3 regions of the Micromonospora sp. CA-240977 genome follow, and region 1 is predicted to be linked to each of the others. Evidence: riboswitches for the same ligand, from Rfam matches in the RefSeq annotation. Region 1 holds a riboswitch; each other region holds the start of a gene.
The links. Region 1 has a riboswitch for cobalamin ahead of cobN (cobaltochelatase subunit CobN). Riboswitches for the same ligand answer to the same signal wherever they lie in the genome.
Positions count from the first base shown of each region.

Region 2: it holds a riboswitch for cobalamin, as region 1 does, so the genes downstream of both, ACQPWW_RS14995 (ribonucleoside-diphosphate reductase subunit alpha) here and cobN (cobaltochelatase subunit CobN) in region 1, are expected to answer to the same signal.
Region 3: it holds a riboswitch for cobalamin, as region 1 does, so the genes downstream of both, ACQPWW_RS14960 (CbtB domain-containing protein) here and cobN (cobaltochelatase subunit CobN) in region 1, are expected to answer to the same signal.

Region 1 is NZ_CP192055.1:3,987,364-3,994,210, forward strand. Features, by position in the region: gene cobN (cobaltochelatase subunit CobN) at 1-1,596, opposite strand, end outside; cobalamin riboswitch at 1,900-2,076, opposite strand; gene ACQPWW_RS18500 (hypothetical protein) at 2,403-2,717, opposite strand; gene ACQPWW_RS18505 (DUF5919 domain-containing protein) at 2,833-3,726, shown strand; gene ACQPWW_RS18510 (inositol monophosphatase family protein) at 3,723-4,526, shown strand; gene ACQPWW_RS18515 (hypothetical protein) at 4,591-4,926, opposite strand; gene ACQPWW_RS18520 (RNA polymerase sigma factor) at 5,047-5,628, shown strand; gene ACQPWW_RS18525 (hypothetical protein) at 5,621-6,331, shown strand; gene ACQPWW_RS18530 (hypothetical protein) at 6,435-6,847, shown strand, end outside.
Region 2 is NZ_CP192055.1:3,290,460-3,297,306, reverse strand. Features, by position in the region: gene ACQPWW_RS15005 (MerR family transcriptional regulator) at 1-905, shown strand, start outside; gene ACQPWW_RS15000 (ribonucleotide-diphosphate reductase subunit beta) at 902-1,897, opposite strand; gene ACQPWW_RS14995 (ribonucleoside-diphosphate reductase subunit alpha) at 1,939-4,257, opposite strand; cobalamin riboswitch at 4,454-4,670, opposite strand; gene ACQPWW_RS14990 (L-fuconate dehydratase) at 5,233-6,627, shown strand; gene ACQPWW_RS14985 (FadR/GntR family transcriptional regulator) at 6,637-6,847, shown strand, end outside.
Region 3 is NZ_CP192055.1:3,280,217-3,287,063, reverse strand. Features, by position in the region: gene ACQPWW_RS14970 (ABC transporter permease) at 1-136, opposite strand, end outside; gene ACQPWW_RS14965 (amidohydrolase family protein) at 454-1,332, opposite strand; cobalamin riboswitch at 1,583-1,724, shown strand; gene ACQPWW_RS14960 (CbtB domain-containing protein) at 1,760-1,963, shown strand; gene ACQPWW_RS14955 (CbtA family protein) at 1,954-2,724, shown strand; gene ACQPWW_RS14950 (histidine phosphatase family protein) at 2,721-3,317, shown strand; gene ACQPWW_RS14945 (MFS transporter) at 3,375-4,877, opposite strand; gene ACQPWW_RS14940 (TetR family transcriptional regulator) at 5,063-5,701, shown strand; gene ACQPWW_RS14935 (GH92 family glycosyl hydrolase) at 5,771-6,847, opposite strand, start outside.

The sequences.
Region 1 (6,847 bases):
GCAGTCGGCGGCCAGGCCGAGGCCCTTGCCGGGCAGCCACTCCAGGGTGCCGTGCTTGCCCAGGTGCACAACGGCGTCCGCGCCGAAGCCACCGTCCGCGCTCGGCGCGGCCAGCCAGCGGTACGCGGCCAGGTAGTGGTGACTGGGCGGCAGGTCCGGGTCGTGGTAGATGGCGATCGGGTTCTCCCCGAAGCCGCGCGGCGGCTGGATCAGCAGCACCACGTTGCCGAAGCGCAGCCCGGCGAGGACGATGTCCCCGCCCTCGGTGTAGAGCAGGCCGGGCGGCTCACCCCAGTGTTCGCGCATCCGCTCGCGCAGCTCGGCCGGGACCCTGTCGAACCACCGCCGGTACGTCGTCCCCGGTATCCGGGCCTCGGCGGCGGCCAACTGCTCCGGGGTGAGCCACTCCACGTCGTGACCACCGGCGGCGATCAGCGCGTGGATCAGCGCGTCACCGTCGTCGGGCACCGGCGCGTCGCCCAGGTGGTAGCCGGCCTCGGCGAGCGCGCCGAGCAGCCGGACCGCCGAGACCGGGGTGTCGAGCCCGACGGCGTTGCCGACCCGGGAATGCTTGGTGGGGTACGAGCTGAGGACCACGGCGATCCGCTTGTCGGCGTTGGGCACGTACCGCAGCCGGGCGTGGCGCACGGCGATCCCGGCGACCCGGGCGGCCCGGTCGGCGTCGGCGGCGTAGACCGAGAGCCCGTCGGCGTCGATCTGCTTGAACGAGAACGGCACGCTGACGATCCGGCCGTCGAACTCCGGGATGGCCACCTGCATGGCGGCGTCCAACGGGGACAGCCCGGCGTCGCTGTCGGCCCACTGCGCGCGGGTGCTGGTGAGGCAGAGCGCCTGGATGATCGGCACGTCCAGGGCGGCCAGGGCGCCGACGTCCCAGGCGTCCTCGTCGCCGCCTCCGGAGGCGTCCGCGGCGACCGCGCCGCCGGCCGCGAGCACCGTGACCAGCAGCGCGTCACAGCGGGCGAACAGCCCGAGCGGGCCCGCGCCCGTGGTCAGCCCGCGCAGCGAGCCGCAGAAGATCGGCAGCGGGTTGCCGCCGGCCCTGTGGACCGCGTCCGCGAGCACGTCGACGAACCCGGTGTTGCCGGCCAGGGCGTGCGCCCGGTAGAACACGATCCCCACTGTGGGCCGCTGCGGATCGGTCGGGTGCTGGCCGTGCACGCCGTACGCGGGGGTGGGCGCGGGCGGGGCGAACCCCTCGCCGGTGAGCAGCACCGTGTCGGAGAGGAAGCGGGCCAACTGCCCGAGGTTGTCCGGCCCACCCTCGACCAGGTAGGCCAACGCCTGGGTGACGACCCCCGACGGCACTGTGGAGATCGCCATCAGCTCCGCGTCGGGCAGCGCCTCGCCGCCGAGCACGACAGTCGGCACACCGGTGGCGAGCACCGCGGCGAGACCGTCCGGCCACGCCTGCCGGCCGCCGAGCAGGCGTACGACGACGAGGGCGACCCCGTCGAGCAGGGCGGGCACCTCGTCGGCCGCGACCCGCGCGGGGTTGGCGAGCCGGTAGTCGGCCCCGCTGGCGCGGGCGGCCAGCAGGTCGGTGTCGGCGGTGGACAGCAGCAGGATGCGCACGGCAGGCTCCGGAGAGTGACGCCCGGGCGGCCACGGAGGCGACCTGGACGAAGCGGGTGGGTACGGCGTCAGCCGGTACGACGGCGCGGCCGACTCGCCGACGCGGACGTCGGGGCCGTCAGCGCCGGGCGCTCAGCTCAGCGGGACCGGCGGTCGGCTCGGTCGACCTGGGGCACGCCGACGAGGCCGCCCCGGAGCAGGCGGGCGCGGCCGGTCGTGGGCGCGGTGCGGCGCCTGTGGTGGCGATGGTCGTCGGTGCATGCGACGCCGTGCGTCATCGGGTCCTCCTCGGGTGTCCACGCCCTGGGGTACATCCCGACGGCCGAAGTATCCTGGCTTCCGGATCGCAGCTCTCCCCCGGCCTTCCAGCCGCAGACACACGGCCGTGACTCACGAGGGGGGATCGCTCCCCGGTGACAGTGGCGGGACCGCGTCGGATTCGCACCGACTTCCTTCACTGCCGTCAGGCCGCGAATGCTGCCACACCGCCGCGCCGCCGGTCAACGCAGGCCCGGCCCCGCCCGCCGAACGCAACCCATCGAGGTGGACCGATTTCCGCGCCCTCGAACCCGCACCTCGCACAACCCAGGTCAATGCCCCACGCCCGATGGGGCGGTGACCCGCGGCACCCGCGCCTAGGATCGGCGAACACCCGGCAGCGTCCGCGATCAATACCGGAGGTCGATCACGGTGATCGCCCCGCGGTTCCACCACTTGGCGGGCCGCGTCTGGCTCTGTCCGGCCGACCCCGACCCGGAGGCGGTCCTGGAGTCACCGCTACCTCAACGCCCCGCCGCCGAGGCGCATTAGTCGGCTCCATCGCGTCGAGGGCGACGAGTCAGCGACAACCAGCCGAGGAAGCGCGCGTGCATCTTGGCAAGGTCAGGGCGACCGCCGAGGCTGAGCAGGTCGTGGATCGCCTCGTTCATGCAGGACGCCAGGTAGAGCGCCAGCGCGAGGGAATGACCGTAGAACTCGGCGACGAGATCGAGTTGCGCGCGCGAGCACGGCCATGGGGCGGCGCAGTTTCGGCACAGCCAGGCTGGGCGCATCGGCAGGTGCGGGCGGTACGAAGGTCTCACGTACCGAGCCTGATCGCCGCGATCGTCGGCATCCGTCACGGCGGGTGGTTCCTCAGGGGATAGTTTCTACCCGCTCTCCGGATGTCGTCCGGGCCACGCCGCTTGCCCGCTGGATAAGCTGACCCTCACCCCACCGGCGGGAAGGACGCGTGGCGTGAGCATTCGAACGGCCCCACCGTTCAGCATCCCTCACCTGCTGTGGGAGACCTCCGACATGCTCGACGCCCTGACCGCTCGCGACATCGCTCAGGTGTTCCGGCTTGTGCAACGAGCCACCCGCGCCAGCCAAACCAATCTCGGTATCGCCACCGGTCTCAGCCAGGCTCAGGTCAGCGAGATCACCAGCGGCGCCCGACGGGTCAGCAGCATCGACGTCCTCTCCCGCATCTGCGCCGGCCTGTCCATGCCGAGCCACGCCCGCATGACGCTTCTCCTCGGCGAACGTCACCGGGCCCCAACAGAGCAGGGCCTCAGGCACCCCCAGCTCGACACTGTTGATCGCGACCGGCTGGGTGACGTCACGGCGATCTATTCCAACCGATCTGACTTCAGCGCGGCGTTGCCGCCGCAGGTCCTCTTCAACCAGGCCAGGGACGTCCGCGCGGCGGGTGTGTCACTCAACCTCATCTGTCAGCAATACGCCGACAATCACCTCCTGAAGCTCCTCGCCGCCGGCAGTCGCCTCCGCTGCCTGTTCCTCGATCCAGGCGGCGAGACGATACGGCGGCTGGAGCGCGAGGACGACTATCCAGAGGGGCATCTGAGCGCACTCACCGAACTCAACATCCAGAACCTGGCCTGCCGAATCAGCAACCGGCTCCCGTCGGAAGCGCGTGACCGCCTCGCCGTTCGGGTGTACGACGAATCCGTCCGGGCCAACATCCTTCTGATCGACGACCGGCTCTGCGTTGTTCAGCACTATCTGCCGCAGATGCGGGGCGTCGACTGTCCGACGATGGTCATCGAGCGCAACGCGAGCCCGTCCGGCCTCTACCCGATATTCGACGGGATGTTCAGTTCACTGTGGGACCGCAGCCGCCAGCTATGAACGACTACGCCCGCCTTCTTCCCCTCGCCCAGGAGGCCGTCGACCTGGCGCGCGATCTGATGCGGACGCTCCAGCCCGGTGCGCTGACCTTCAAGGGTGACCGCGACATGGCCTCCGAGTTGGACTACGCCATCGAGCGAGCCGTCCGCGAGCATCTGGCCGCCAAGGCGCCTGAGATCGGGTTCCTCGGCGAGGAGTACGGCAGTAGCGGCGACACCAGCGCACTCACCTGGGCACTCGATCCGGTCGACGGCACCGTCAACTTCATCCACGGCTCACCCCTGTGCGCGATCTCCCTCGGCCTCATCCACCGCACCCACAGCGTCCTCGGCGTCATCGACCTCCCGTTCCTCGGCACCCGGTACCACGCCGCCCAGGGTCACGGCGCCTACGCCAACAACCGACGCATTCACGCCAGCGGGGTCACCGACCTGAAGGACGCCGTCGTCGCCATCGGCGACTACGCGGTCGGGACCGGGGCCAGCCGGAAGAACACCGAACGACTTGCCATCACCGAGCAGCTCACCCAGCACGTCCAACGGATACGCATGCATGGTTCCGCCGCAATCGACCTCGCCTGGTTGGCCCACGGCAGGATCGACGCTTTCATCATGCTCAACAACAAGCCCTGGGACACTGTCGCGGGCGTCGTGATCGCCCGAGAGGCTGGCGCGCTGGTGGTCGACATCGACGGCACGCACCACAGCGTGGATGCCGTCGCCACAGTCGGCGGCAACGACCTGCTCCTTCCGCCCATCCTCGCGCTCGTTCGGCGCGCACTCGCAGGCGCGGCAACCTGACCCGGGGGCAGCCGCGAATTTCAGCGGGCCGTTCAGCCGTCGAGGCTGCCTGGGCAGGCGAGCCTCAGCGGGCGTGCCGTTCCGGGTGCGCACGGTTCCACACCCGCATCCGCTCCGGATAGCCGGTGCGGCCCGCCTCGTACAGCGGCACCGCGTGCTTGCGGGCGATGGACCCCGCCGCGCGGGGCGTGCCGGTACGGCGACGGATCCACTCCCCGTCGTGGGCGATCGCCACGACTGTGGTGTCCGTCGCGGTGGTCTCCGGCTCCAGGTAGAACTCCACCCCGCGCCGGCTCAGGACGAACTCCTCCAGCGCGGCGAGGTCGTCCCGGGTCGCCTCCCGGTCCAGCTTCGTCGGGGTCGCCTCGGCACCCCGGGACCGTCGACTGAACCAGCTCATGCCCCACCCCTTCCCTCGACGCCCCTCCAGTGCAGCACCGAATCCTGGCAATACGCTGCACGCCGGGTGGGAGAAGGCTGACCCGACGAGGGCTGGAACCCGCCAGCCGTGGGCGGTGTCATGAGTGTGACCCGAACGGAGGTTCCCCTGGACGACGACGCGCTCGTCACCCGCGCCCGCTCCGGCGACCTGGCGGCGTACGACCTGCTGGTCGCTCGGCACACCGCGTCCGCGTACCGGACGGCGGTGCTGCTCGGCGCGGGCTCGGACTCCGAGGACGTCATCCAGGAGGCGTTCGTGAAGGCGTACCGCAAGTTGTCCCGATATCGGGGCGAATCGTCCTTCCGATCATGGTTGCTCGCGATCGTCGCCAACGAGACCCGCAACCTGCACCGGTCCCGCGGCCGGCGCGACGGGCTGGTGCTGCGCGCCGCGGCGGCGGACCCGACGTCGGAGATCGCCGAGGACGGGGCGGTGGACGCGGTCCTCGCCGGGGAGCGCCGGGCCGCGCTGGTGCAGGCCCTGCGGCAACTCCCGGTACGGGACCGCGAGGTGATCGTCTGCCGGTTCTTCCTCGATCTCAGCGAGGAGGAGACGGTGGCGGCCCTGGGCTGGCCCCGGGGAACTGTGAAGTCGCGCACGTCCCGGGCGCTGGCGAAGCTTCGCGGCCTGCTCGACCGGGAGGAGGTGCGGCATGGGTGACCTGGAACGGGACCTGCGCGACCTGTCCGCCTGGCTGGAGACGCCCGAGCCGCCGGACGTGCGCGCCGCCGTCCGTGGACGGCTGCGCCGGCCGGTGCGGCGGTGGCGTCCGCTCGCCGCGGCGGCGCTCGTCGCCGTGCTCGTGGCGGTGGTGCCGCCGACCCGTGCCGCCGTCGCCGACGCGGTCACCGGGCTGCTGCGCTTCGCCGGCGTCAGCATCGCCGTCGCACCCACGCCGACGCTGCCCAGCGGCGTCCCGTCGCCGTTGCCCGCGCAGCGGGCCGCCGACCTGGAAGAGGCACAACGGGCGGTACGGTTCCCGATCCGCCTACCGTCGAAGCTGGGTCCGCCCGAGCGGGTGCTGGTCGCCGACCCCGACCCGACGGGCACCTGTCGCGTCGCGACGCTGCTCTACGACGGCGGCGCGCTGCGCATCGACGCGTTCGACGGTCGCCTCAACCTGTCCTTCCACAAGGAGGTCATGCCGCCGGGGATGGACTGGGTCGACGTCAACGGCGACTTCGCGGTGTGGGTCGGCAGTCCGCACGTGCTGTCGTACGTGGACCGCTCGGGCACGGTCCGCAAGGAGACCGCCCGACTTGCCGCCTCGACCCTGATCTGGCAGGACGCCGACGTGAGCTACCGGCTCGAGGGTGCCGTCACCAAAGCCGAGGCCCTCGAGATCGCCCGTTCACTGCGCTAGGAACCTGCCGGGCTCGGCCGGTGTCCTGAAGATGCAAGAGGTCGTCGACGCGTACCGGAGGGTTGAGATGGGTTCACGGGGCAGGTCGCTGCTGGCAGCATCGGTGCTTCTGTTGGCGGGGTGCACGACCGCGACCAGCGGCGGGTCGGCTCCGCCGCCCGCCACCACCGCCACCACCGCCACCACGACGAATGCCGAAGGCGCCGCCGGCGGCGCGAGTGGCGCGGGCGCCGCGACGGGCTGCCACTCGCCCGTCGAGACGACGTCGCTGCCCGACTGGGCGGACGCCGGATTCCATGGGGACAGCCGAGGTCCGCACGTCTTCGGCGCGAAGGGGGACATCGTGGCGGTGTTGTTCGCCCATCCGCTACGGCAGGTCCGCAAGGACGGGTCGAACAACAAGATTCTGTGGGTGGCCCGCGCCGCCACGACCTCGCCCGACCCGACCGCACCGGCGACCCTGGTGATCACCGCGACACTGGACGGCACCGACACCCGGGTGACCCGGGAGGTGGC
Region 2 (6,847 bases), 700 kb from region 1:
GTGAGCTGGCACGACGGACCGGGACGACGGTCCGGGCCTTGCGGTACTACGAGTCGGCCGGGTTGGTCGTGCCGCGACGGCTGGGCAACGGCTATCGCGAGTACGACCCGATCGCGGTGCGGTTGGTGGCCCAGATCCGTGAGCTGATGGCGCTCGGCCTCACCGTCGAGGAGACCCGCCCGTTCGTCGAGTCGATCGCCGGTGGCGCCGACGACACCGACGTGTGCGCGGCGGCGGTGGCCACATACCGCAGCACCATCACCAACCTCCAGGAACGGATCGGCAGGTTGACCGCCCAGCGGAACGCGCTGGACGCGCGCCTCGACGCCGCCGCGACCCAGGTCGTCCCCGGCGGCGCGGCGGTCGGCGTCGACCCCGCCGCGCTGGTCGGGACCAGCCTGCCGCCGCTGTCCTTCTACGGCACCGACGGCCACCCGGTCGACCTCGGCGCGCTCGGCGCCGGGCGCAGCGTCATCTTCGTCTACCCCCTGACCGGGCGGCCGGGCGTCGACCTGCCCAACGGGCTGCTGGAGGTCCACGGCGCCCGGGGCAGCACCGAGCAGGCGGCCTGGTTCCGCGACCACCACGCGGAACTCCGCGCGGCCGGCGCGGCCCGGGTGTACGGCCTGTCCGCACAGTCGACCGGGTACCAGCGGGAACTCGTCCACCGGCTGCGGCTGCCCTACCCGCTGATCCCCGACCCGCGGCTGACCCTGGCCGCCGCCCTGCGGCTGCCGACCCGCACCGCGGGGGACATGACGCTCTACGAGCGGTTGACCCTGATCATCGCCGACGGCGAGGTGGAACACGTCTTCCACCCGATCCCGGACCCGGCGTCGCACCCCCTGCACGTCATGCGGTGGCTCACCAAGCGACGCCGGGCCCCCGGATCGGTCGCCGCCTAGAAGTCGTCGTCGAAGGCGACAGTGCCGGCCACCCCGACCTGGTACGCCGAGACGCGCCGCTCGAAGAAGTTGGACAGCTCCTGCACGTCCTGCAACTCCATGAAGGCGAACGGGTTGCTCGACCCGTAGTGCGGGGCGATGCCGAGCTGGGCCAGGCGGCGGTCGGCGACGTGCTGGAGATACTCCCGCATGTCGGCGAGCGTCAGGCCGGGCACCCCGTGGCCCACCAGGTCCTCAGCGAACTGCACCTCACATTCGACGGCCTCGGCGAGCATCTGCCGCACCTGGTCGGCGAGGGCGTCGTCGAACAGGTCCGGCTCCTCGGCGCGGACGGTGTCGACGACGTCGAACGCGAACGCCATGTGCATCGACTCGTCGCGGAACACCCAGTTGGTGCCGGAGGCGAGACCGTGCAGCAGGCCACGGGAGCGCAGGAAGTAGACGTACGCGAACGCGCCGTAGAAGAACAGCCCCTCGATGCAGGCGGCGAAGCAGATCAGGTTGAGCAGGAACATCCGCCGGTCGTCCCGGGTCCGCAGCTCCCGCAGGTCGTTCAACGAGTCGATCCAGCGGAAGCAGAACTCGGCCTTGCGGCGGATCGAGGGGATGTTCTCGATGGCCGCGAAGGCGGCGAACCGCTCGGTCTCGTCCGGCACGTACGTGTCGAGCAGGTTCAGATAGAACTGGACGTGCACTGCCTCCTCGAACAGCTGCCGGGACAGGTAGAGGCGACCCTCGGGGCTGTTGACGTGCTGGTAGAGGTTGAGCACCAGGTTGTTGGCGACGATGGTGTCGCCGGTGGCGAAGAACGCCACCAGGCGGCTGACCAGGTGCCGCTCGGCCGGGGACAGCTTGTCCAGGTCCGCGAGGTCGGCGTGCAGGTCCACCTCCTCGACGGTCCAGGTGTTGCGGATGGCGTCGCGGAACCTGTCGAAGAAGTGCGGGTAGCGCATCGGGCGGAGGGTGAGGTCCATCCCGGGGTCGAGCAGCATGTGCGTGGTCCTCGTGTCTGGGGTGGTGGGGTCGGCGACGGTCACTGGCAGGCCTCGCACGACTCGGGGTTCTCCAGCGAGCAGGCCAGCGCCTCCGCGTCGGCCGGCACCGGGGCGACGACCGCGACGGTGGCCTGCTGGATCCGCGTGGCGGGGCGGGAGCGCAGGTAGTAGGTGGACTTCAGCCCGGCCTTCCAGGCGTACAGGTACATCGACGAGAGCTTGCCGATTGTCGGCGCGGCCAGGAACAGGTTCAGCGACTGGGACTGGTCGATGAACGGGGCGCGGGCGGCGGCCAGGTCGATCAGGGCGCGCTGCGGCAGCTCCCAGGCGGTGCGGAACAACTCGCGGACGCCGGCCGGCAGCTCGGCGATGTCCTGCACCGACCCCTCCGCCCGCTTGATCGCCGACCGGATCCGGTCGGTCCACAGGCCACGGGCCTTCAGCTCGCGGACCAGGGCGGTGTTGACCTGGAGGAACTCCCCCGACAGGGTCTCGCGCTTGAAGAGGTTCGACACCTGCGGCTCGATGCACTCGTAGCAGCCGGCGATCGAGGCGATGGTGGCGGTCGGGGCGACCGCCACCAGCAGCGAGTTGCGCAGCCCGTCCGCCGCGACCCGTCGCCGCAGCGCGTCCCACCGGGCCGTCTGCGTGCCCTGGACACCCCACAGGTCGGGCTGCAACTGGCCGCGCGCGGCGCGGGTCTGCCCGTACGCCGGGTGCGCGCCGAAGTCACGCGCCAGGTCGGCGGAGGTCTCCAGCGCGGTCAGGTACAGCTCCTCGCTGATCCGGGTGGACAGCTCCCGGGCGGCCGGGGAGTCGAACGGCAGCCGCAGCGCGAAGAAGACGTCCTGCAGACCCATCAGCCCGAGCCCGACCGGCCGCCAGCGCGGGTTGCTGGCCGCCGCCTGCGCGGTCGGGTAGTAGTTGATGTCGATGACCCGGTCGAGGAAGGTGACGGCGGTACGGACCGTGGCGCGCAGCCGCTCCCAGTCGATGCCGCCGTCGGTGAGGTGGGCGGCGAGGTTCACCGAGCCGAGGTTGCACACTGCGGTCTCGGCGTCACTGGACACCTCGATGATCTCGGTGCACAGGTTGGACAGGTGCACCACGTTGCCGTCCTCGGCGGTCTGGTTGCACAGCCGGTTCGCGGCGTCCTTGAAGGTCATCCACCCGTTGCCGGTCTGGGCGAGGGTGCGCATCATCTTCCCGTACAGCTCCCGCGCCGGGACCTGCCGCACGTGCCGGCCCTGCGCCTCGGCCTCCCGGTACGCGGCGTCGAACCGCTCGCCCCACAGGTCGGGCAGCTCGGGCACCTCGTGCGGGTCGAACAGCGACCACATCTCGTCGGCCTCGACCCGGCGCATGAACTCGTCCGGGATCCAGTTGGCCAGGTTCAGGTTGTGGGTGCGCCGGGCGTCCTCGCCGGTGTTGTCCCGCAGTTGCAGGAACTCCTCGACGTCCGGGTGCCACGGCTCCAGGTAGACGCAGGCCGCGCCCTTGCGCCGGCCGCCCTGGTTGACCGCGGCGACGCTCGCGTCCAGCGTGCGCAGCCACGGCACGATCCCGTTGGACTGCCCGTTGGTGCCGCGGATCAGCGCGCCCCGGGACCGGACCCGCGAGTACGCGATGCCGATGCCGCCGGCGAACTTGGACAGGTTGGCGACCTGGGCGTACCGCTGGTAAATGGAGTCCAACTCGTCACGCGGGGAGTCGACCAGGTAGCAGGAGGACATCTGGGTGTGTCGGGTGCCCGAGTTGAACAGCGTCGGTGAGCTGGGCAGATAGGCCAGGCTGGACATCAGCCGGTAGAAGCCGACCGCCTCGTCCGGCGTCTGGGACAGCCCGCAGGCCACCCGCAACAGCCAGTACTGCGGGGTCTCCAGCACCGCCCGGGTGGTGGGGTGGCGCAGCAGGTACCTGTCGTACACAGTGCGCAGGCCGAAGTACTCGAATCGCCGGTCGCCGTCGGGGTCGACGGCGTCGTCGAGCAGCGGGGCGTGTGCGGCCACGAACGCCGCGGTGTCGTCGCCGATCAGACCCTCGGCGTGGCCGAGCCGGATCGCCGCGCTGAACGACGTGACGCCCTGCCGACGCACCTCCTTGTCGACGTAGCCGGACAGCAGCCGGGCGGCGAGGCGGGAGTACTGCGGTTCCTCACCGATCATCTCGGCCGCGGTCTGGATGGAGAGCCGGTCCAGCTCGGCCGTCGTCGCCCCGTCGTACAGGCCGCTGATCGTGCGGGTGGCGACGCGCATCGGGTCGACGTCGGTCAGGTCGTCGGCCCACCGCTCGACCGCCCGGACGATCTTGTTCAGTTCCACGGATTCGGTAGTGCCGTTGCGCTTGCGGACCTGCATCGGCGTCCGCCGCACGGCCGCGTCTCCGCCGGCCGGGACTACCTCGGTGACTGTCACCACTCACTCCTCGCGAGTTCGAGACCTGATGGCCCCTCGGACGCGTGGAGACAGACACCGGCGGACGCCACGCCGGCACGGCGTGGGTCAGATGGCGTCAGCCGTCCCACGCGGCCTCGGACCGCCGCCCACCCGGGTGCGGGTACGCGGCGCGCTGGCAGGTCTTCGGACTCGCGGGCACGACCGGGTTGGCCGGTCTCCTACTGACCGTCGCTTCCCAGACCGATTCGTGGCCCAGTGCTGATGACGGCGGTCGTTCCCACTCACCGCTGCGGGACAGTCCCGGATTCACACCGGGTTCCCTCTTGCCTCGACCGCTCGGGCTGAGCGGCCGAACCAGCTGCGTTCGACACCATATATAGGGACGCTGCCGTTGTCACACCCCACATGTCGGTCCCGGGCGTGTCGGCGGCGGCGCCGTGACGGTCGTCACCGGCTTCGCCAACGAGGCCGATCCGCGCGAACGCGCGGCGGGTCGACGCCCGCGCGGGACGCGGCAGGCGAGCGGGTGTCGACATTCGGAAAGGTGTGATGTATTAAGTCTCTAGATGTAAAGACCCCTACCCATATCCGGCCGTCAATGCGACTATGCGGAGTGGACATCCAATCTTCCGGGCCGCTCTCCGCCCCCGCGCCGTCGTCCCGATCGGGCCGGGAACGCCTCAGCAGCCCACGAGCCGAGGAGGAGCCGCCGCGCCGTTAGGGCGCCTACCAGCGCGACGAATCCTGCCAACAACGCGGTCGGTCCGGCGGGCCGGGCCTGCCGGTCGGGAGGACGACCCGCTGACGAATCCGTACCACGAAAAAAACATTCGATGTCTTCGATTCCTGGGCGATCGACGTCGTTGACGCGTCGGATTGGCCCTCCGTATACTCCCTGAGATCATCTGATCTTTAGCCTAGCCGGGCGAGGAGCGCATGCCGCAGATCACCGCCGTCACCGTCGAGGACGTCCGCTTCCCCACCTCCCTGACCGCTGACGGCTCCGACGCCATGAACAAGGACGGCGACTACTCGGCGGCCTACGTCGTCCTGCACACCGACGGCGTCGACAGCACCGGTGCGCCGCTCACGGGCCACGGTCTGACCTTCACCATCGGCCGAGGCAACGACATCGTCGTCGCGGCGGCCGTCCACCAGGCACAGCGCCTCGTGGGTGTGGACGTCGCGACCATGGCGGCGGACATGGGTGCGGTCTACCGCATGCTCACCTCCGACTCCCAGCTGCGGTGGCTCGGCCCGGAGAAGGGCGTCGTGCACCTGTCGCTGGCCGCCGTGCTGAACGCCTCGTGGGACCTCGTCGCCCGGGTCGCCGGCAAGCCGGTGTGGCGGCTGCTCGTCGACATGTCCCCCGAGCAACTCGTCGACATCGCGGACCTGCGCTACCTGTCCGACGCGCTGACCCGGGACGAGGCACTTGCCATCCTGCGCGCCAAGGAGAGCACGAAGGCCGCCCGCCTCGCCGAGCTCGAGAAGACCGGCTACCCCGCCTACACCACCTCGGCCGGCTGGCTCGGCTACGGCGACGACAAGCTGCGCCGGCTGTGCCAGGAGGCGGTGGACAGCGGCTACGGCTACGTGAAGCTCAAGGTGGGCGCCAACCTCGAGGACGACATCCGCCGGTGCGGCATCGCCCGGGAGATCCTCGGCCCGGACCGCAACCTGATGATCGACGCCAACCAGGTGTGGGACGTCGGCCAGGCCATCGAGTGGGTGAAGGCGCTCGCCCAGTTCGAGCCACTGTGGATCGAGGAGCCGACCAGCCCCGACGACATCCTGGGCCACGCCGCCGTCCGCCGGGCCGTCGCGCCGATCGGGGTCGCCACCGGCGAGCACTGCCACAACCGGGTGATGTTCAAGCAGTTGTTCCAGGCCGAGGCCATCGACTTCTGCCAGTTGGACACCGGCAGGCTGGCCAGCATCAACGAGATCGTCGCAGTGCTGCTGCTCGCCGCGAAGTTCGACATCCCCGTGTGCCCCCACGCCGGTGGTGTCGGGCTGTGTGAGATGGTCCAACACGTGTCGGTGCTCGACTACGTCGCGATCTCGGGGGATCTCACCAACCGGGTCACCGAGTTCGTCGACCACCTGCACGAACACTTCACCGACCCGTGCATCATCCAGGACACCGGTTCGGGCAGCGGTTACGTCCTGCCGCGCCAGCCCGGCTACTCCACGCGGATGCGCCCCGAGTCGGTCGAGCTCTACCGCTTTCCGGACGGCCACTACTGGGCGGCGACAGACACGACTACGGTGTCAGTTTCGGAGCCGTACGTGATCGCGGGTGGGACGGCCACCCCCGCCGGCCGCTAGGGGGTTGTCATGTCGCGCACCGACGAGGTGGTGAACGGCATCAAGCGGATGATCCTCGAAGGGCACTTCAAGCCCGGGGACCGACTGCCCATCGAGAAGGACCTCGCCGAGTCGCTCGGCGTCTCACGGGGTTCGCTGCGCGAGGGGATGTCGGCGCTGTCGATCCTCGGCATCGTCAACATCCGCCAGGGTGACGGCACCTACGTCACCAACCTCGACG
Region 3 (6,847 bases), 710 kb from region 1:
CGAAGGTCAACGCGACGAACAGGACGACGAGCGCGGTCGCGGCGGTCAACTCGGAGACGGCGTGGGAGATCCGTTCGCGGAACCAGTCGCTGAGTTCGCCGCGCTGCGCGCCGACGGATGCCTCGGCGGTACTCATCGTCGGATCTGACCTCCCCAAGCGTGGCGCCGGCGCGCGACGGGGGAATCCCGACGAGCCGGCCACCTCTGAGCCACCGAGCCTCCTCGGCCGGGCACGCGGGCTAGTGCCCACAGCACCCGTCGAGATAGGTCGGATGTTTCCCTCGATCAGGCGTTACCTTGCCACGCATTGACTCATGTTGCCAAGGTCTTACGGGGATGTTGTCGTCGTTACCCGGTGCGGATGCGGCATACGTCTGATCAAACTGGCACAACCTGCGGCCCGCCGACCGGCCCGGCCCGCGCTGCGGCCCGCCGGTCGGCGCGGCCGCGGGGTCACGCCGCGTCCAGCCGGTACGCCCGGCGGGCCGTCCGCCGCCAGATCGCCGCCCGCTCGTCGTCGCCCAACGGGTCCAGCAGTTCGGTGAGGACCTCGACCCAGCGCGCGTACGAGGAGGCGAGCAGACACACCGGCCAGTCCGAACCGAACATCAGCCGGTCCGGGCCGAACGCGTCGAGCGCGTGCTCGACGGCGGGCCGAAGGTCCGCCGCCGTCCACGAGGGGCCGTCCACCTCGGTCACCAGACCGGAGAGCTTCGCCGTCGTGTTGGGCTCGGCGGCGAGCGCCCGCAGGTCGCGCGGCCAGTCGCCGAGGCCGGCGTGCCCGAGCGAGGGCTTGCCGAGGTGGTCCAGCACGAACCGCATCTCGGGCAGGTCGCGGACGAGCCGGGTGGCCGCCGGCAGTTGGTGGTCGCGTACCAGCAGGTCGAAGGCGAGACCGGCGGCGCCGACCGCGGCGATGCCGCGCCGGATGTCCGGCCGGTCGAGGTACGCCGGATCGGGCTCGGACTGGACGAGGTCGCGAATGCCCACCAGCCGCTCTCCGCCGCGGGCCGCCCGGAGCCGGTCGAGGCGGTCGCCGACGTTGTCGGCGGTGAGGTCGACCCAACCGACGACACCGGTGATGAGGGGGTCGTCGGCCGCGATGCCCAGCAGCTCGGGCGTCTCCGTCCGGACGGCGACGGACTGCACCACGACGGTCTGGGTGACCCCGGCGGCCCGGGCCGCCGGGGCGAGATCGAGCGGGGTGAAGTCGCTGTCGATCGCGGCCATGGTGTGCGGATCGATCCAGGGCTGCGGGTGCCGTGCCCGGACCCAGAGATGGTGGTGCGCGTCGACGATGCCCTGGCCCGGCGCAGCCTCGGTGGTCGTCATCGGACACGTCCTGGCATGCTCACGTACTTCTCCCCCACCCGCACAGTCATTGGTCAGATGTCCGGGTCGGCTCGGTTGCTTCGAAACCGATCCGGCAGTTTGACCATGTTAGCGGTAACAGGACGCCTGTGGGGCCGCCGAACGGGTGCCTCGGCGCAACCAAGCATCATATCTTTGGAATTTAGCTGTGTCGATACTATCGCTCACCCGAGGCCGACACCCCGTCCGTGGGGCCGGGTTGACCGCCTGCGGCGGCACCGATACCGTCGACCCACTATCTGCGGCGACGCGAGGGAAGCCGGTGTGAATCCGGCGCGGTCGCGCCACTGTAAGCGGTCCCAGCCTCAACGGGTCCGCGAGCCAGGACGCTCGGTCGTCCGCAGCCTTGCGATGGGGACGCGTCATCCCCGGGGAGGTTCGTGATCTCATGTCTGCTTCCACGTCCAGCCAGCCGTTGGTGCGTCCCGCTGGCACCACCCGTCTGCTGTGGACCGTCCTGGCCACCGTCGTACTGCTCAGCCTGCTGGCCTACCTCGTCGCCTTCGATCAGGGAGCGGTCTCGCGCAGCGGGACGTACCTGCACGAGCTGATGCACGACGGCCGGCACCTGCTGGGTGTCCCGTGCCACTGACGTCCACCACCGCTCCCCCGTTCGTCACCGTCCTCGTCCGCGGGCTGCTCGCCGGCCTGATCGCGGGCCTGCTCGCCGGGGCGTTCGCCTACGTCGCCGGCGAACCCCACGTCGAGGCGGCCATCGCGATCGAGGAGGCGGCGACGCACGCCGAGCCCGCGGTCGGCGGGCACGACCACGAGGACGCCCTGGTGAGCCGCACCGGTCAGCGTGGCGGCCTGTTTCTGGCCACCAGCCTGTTCGGCGCCGCGATGGGTGGCCTGCTGGCCACCGCGTACGTGCTGCTGTCCCGCCGGCGGCGGACCTACGACGACGGCCGCTCGGGCCTGCTGCTGGCCGGCGCGGCCCTGCTCGGCGCGGTGATCGTGCCGTTCCTGAAGTATCCGGCGAACCCGCCGGCCGTCGGCGACCCGGCCACCATCAACCAGCGCACCGTCACCTACCTGCTGATGGTGGTGCTCGGCCTGGTGGCGGTGTGGGCCGGCTCGCTCGGCTATCGGGCGGTCGGCGGCACGGCGCCGACGTGGCAGCGCGCCGCCGCGGCCACCGGCGGGTTCCTTCTGGTCGCCGTGGTGTCCTACGTGGTGATGCCCTCCTTCCAGGAGGTCCCGGAGGACTTCCCGGCGGCCCTGCTGTGGGACTTCCGGCTGGCCTCGCTCGGCACGCAGGTGGTGCTCTGGACCGGGATCGGCCTGCTGTTCGCGGCCCTGATGCACCACGACCTGCGCCGCCGGACCGCCACCGCGCTGCCGGGCACGTGACCCCCACCAGCCTCCGGCTGGTCGCCCATGGTCACACCGCCGCCCTGCGTCGGGCCCGCTTCGGCGCGCCCGACGACGGCCTGGACGAGGGTGGCCTGCGTGCCGCTCTTGCTCAGGCCCACGGAGATCCGGGCCGGCGTGGGCACCTCGGCGTGCACGACACCTGCCTGTCCAGCCCGGCGGCCGCGGCCCGGCAGACCGCCGAAACCTTCGGCCTGGTGCCGACGATCGAGACGGCGTTGGCCGACTGTGACTACGGCGACTGGTCCGGACGGTCGCTTGAGGAGGTCGCCGGCACGCACCTACAGGCGCTGCGGGAATGGTTTGCCGCGCCGGACTCGGCGCCGCACGGTGGTGAGTCCGTGACGGCCGTGCGGGATCGGGTCGGGGGCTGGCTGGACGAGCAGCGCGGCGCGGGTCGACGCATCATCGCGGTCACCCACCCGCTGGTGATCCGGGTCGCGGTCGTGCACGCCCTCGGTCTGCCGATGGCGGCGTACCGGCATCTTGACGTGGAGCCGTTGGCGGTCGTCCGGCTCACCAGTGCGGGCACGCGTTGGCAGCTTCGACTGGGCGCTCAGCGAACAGCGTGAGGTCAGCGGGCCGTGCCCACCAGGAGTGGACACGGCCCGCGCGGGTCAGTCGACTGCTCAGTGCTGCCGGTGGGACAGGTGCAGCTCGACCGGCTCGGGCGGAAGGTCGTCGACGCCGACGGCGACGGCCTCCTCGTGGCGGCGACGCGCCGAGGGCAGGGCGAGTGCCGCGAGGACGGCCAGGACCGCGACGCCCGCGCACACCCAGAAGCCGGCGGTGAACGCCGCGTCGGTGGGCAGACTCTGAGGGGTGCTGTTCGAGGTGATGACGGCCGCCACGACCGCCGCTCCGATGCTGCTGCCGATGGTCCGCGCGATGGTGTTGACGCCGCTCGCCTCGCCGGTCTGTCCGGCCGGGACGCTCTCGATGATGGCGTTGGACATCGCCGCGAACGCCAGGCCGATGCCGGCGCCGGTGAGCACCCCGGAGAGCAGAACCTGCCAGGTGGCGCCGTGCGCGACCGCCGGCAGCACGAATGCGACGACGACCGCGACAGTGCCGAGGAACATCGGAACCTTGGGACCGTAGCGTCGGTCCAGCAGACCCGCCAGGGGACCGAAGACCACCATCATCAGGACGGTGGGCAGCAGGAACAGGCCCGCCTGGGACACCGTCTTGCCGAACCCGTACCCGGTGGCGGCGGGGAGTTGAAGCAGGGTCGGTACGAGCACGAACGTCCCGAACATCGCGAACCCGAGGATCAGGGCGACGAGGTCGGTGGCCCAGACACCGCGAATCCGCATCAGGCGCATGTCGATGAGCGGCTCGCGTACCCGAAGCTCGACCCGGACGAACACGATCATCGCGACCACACCGAGCACGAAGAGGCCGATGGTCTTCGGCTCGGTCCAGCCCCAGCCCTGCCCCTTGCTCACGGCCAGCAGCAGCGAGACCAGCGACACCGACAGGATGGCCGCGCCGAGCATGTCGAGCCGCCCGGGCGTGCGGACCCGCGATTCGGGCATCCCGAAGATGGCGCCGAGCAACGCGACGACGACGAGGACCAGCGGCAGCCAGAACAGCCAGTGCCACGACAGGTGCTCCACGATCGGGCCCGCGGCCACGATGCCGACACCGGCGCCGACCCCGAAGATCGCCGACAGCAGGCCGACGGTGACGCCGACCTTCTCCCGAGGCAGTTGGTCACGGACGATGCCGATCGACAGCGGCAGGATCGCTCCGGCGGCCCCCTGCAGCGCCCGCGCGACGATCAGCACTGTCAGGTTGGGCGCCAGGGCGGCGAGCAGGGTGCCCGCGGCCAGGGCCGCGAGGACGCCGATGAGGACCCGACGCTTGCCGACCATGTCACCGAGACGTCCGAGAATGGGCGTCAGCACCGAGGCGGCCAACAGGTACGCCGTGAGCACCCAGCTGATGTCTCCGGTGGAGACGCCCAGGTCCCTTCCGATTGTCGACAGCGCGGGCGCCACCAGCGACTGGAGCACCGCGAACGCCAGGCCGCCCAGCGACAGGTACAGCACCAGGAGGGTGCTGTTGGCGCGCGGGGCCGCGCTGGGCGCGGAGCCGAGGTGGGTCGACTCCTCGATGGTGTGGGTCATGACATCCTCGAACTAGATGTAAACGCTTGCTGACTTAGCCAGTATGCTCGGCCGGCAGCTCAAGTCAACAGTCGTTTACGTCACCTCACGTCCCCGTGAGGAGCTTGCGTCGGCGAGTAAGTCAACATATGTTTACTTACCGACGGACGGCGGCCCACGGTGGAGCAGCCGGGGAGGGAGGCGTCGTGGCAGCAGAACCGCCGGTCCCCCCGACCAGCGACACCGCCGGCGAGCCGGCCCAGCGTCGCCGTCGGGACGCGGCCGAAACCCGGCAGCTCCTGCTCGACGCCGCCCGCCAGCGCTTCGCGCGGGACGGCTACGCGGCCACGACCGTCCGGGACATCGCCGACGACGCGGGCGTCAACGTGGCGCTCATCAGCCGCTACTTCACGTCGAAGGAGGGGCTGTTCGAGGCGTGCCTGCGGGCCGCGGGCGACGAGCTGCGCCGGACGACCGGCCAGACGCCGTCCGACCGGGTGCCCGAAACCATCGCCCGGCACATCGCCGACCCCGGCGCGGCTGGCCTGTCGAGCCAGCTCTCCCTGCTGCTGCGGTCGTCCGGGGACGCGGCGGCGGACGAGATCCGGCGCGGCGTCCTGGTCCGTTCCAGCGAACAACTGGCGGCGGCCCGCGGGTGGCGTCCCGGCGAACCGGGCAGTGAACAGATCCTGCTCCGCGCCCAGATGGCTCTCGCCGCCGGCATCGGGGTCGCGGTGCTGCGGTCGTCGATCCGACTGGATCCGCTGAGTTCCGCCACCGAACAGGACCTGGTCGGCCCGCTGCGCGACCTGGTCGACGCGCTGCTGCCACCGCGCGAGAGTTGATCATCGCGGAACGGCGTGGGCGGGCCGTGGTCACGGCCCGCCCCGCTCGTATCCAGTGCCGGCCCGGCGCTAGCCGGTGACAGTGAACGGCCGCGACACCCTCGTCGCCGACCTGGCACCGCTCAGCGTGACGCTTGTCGCGCCCGCCTTCGCCGCACCCGGAACGCTTACCGTCGCGCCGGCGAGGACACCGTCACCATTCGCGCGCACGGTGCTGACCGTGAGGTCGTTGCCGAGGGCGATGGTGACCGTCTCGTTCGGCGCGAACCCGGAACCGTCGACAGTGATCGACGTGCCACGCGGCCCCGACCTGGTCGTCAGCGCCACCCGCGGCTGGTAGGTCGGCGCCTCGGCCGGCCCGCTCACCTGGACGGTGGCCGTGGCCGGGGTACGCGAGGACGCGCCCGTCGCGGTGACCGCGTACCGGCCGGGTTGTGCGTCATCGGATGTCGGGACCGAGGCGCGGACCGTTCCCGTCGCGGAGGCCGCGACCTTCATGGTCCGGTCCGGGTCGGTGCCGACGCGGACGGTCACCTGCTCACCGGCGGCGAACCCGCTGCCGTCGACGGTGATCGCGCCACCGGTGGTGACGGTGCCGGACGCGGACAGCGCGATCGCCGGCTGCGATCCGCCCCGGGCCACTGTCACGATGAAGGAACGGGTGCTGCTCGACAGCGTGTCCCACACGGTGACGTGCACCGGGTAGGCGCCCTCCCGCGCGTAGGTGTGCTGGCCGCTCATCGCACCGGACGCGTCGATGGTGACGTCGTCCGGAGTCGTGCCGTCACCCCACTGGACGCGGGCCCGGTAACCGGTCGGACCGGGAGCGCCGGCGGTCACCGCGCCGAGGTTCGCCGCGAGGGCCTGCCCGGCGTTCGCCGTCTGGTCCTTCGGGGCGACGGTGGTCAGGGCGGGGGCCGGCGTGCCGTCGTTGGCCACGGCGAACACGTGGATCCGTCCCGCCGAGCGGGGATCGCCGGTCTGCGCCGGCAGGGTCACCGACACCAGCTTCTTGCCGGCCGGGATCTGGTACGGCGCGGTGGCGAACAGGAACGGCTGGGCGCCGTCCCGGCTCGTGCCCTGCAACCGGTACGCCGTCCTCGCGACGATGATGTTGCCGTAGGACGGGGTGCCGTTGGCGTTGCC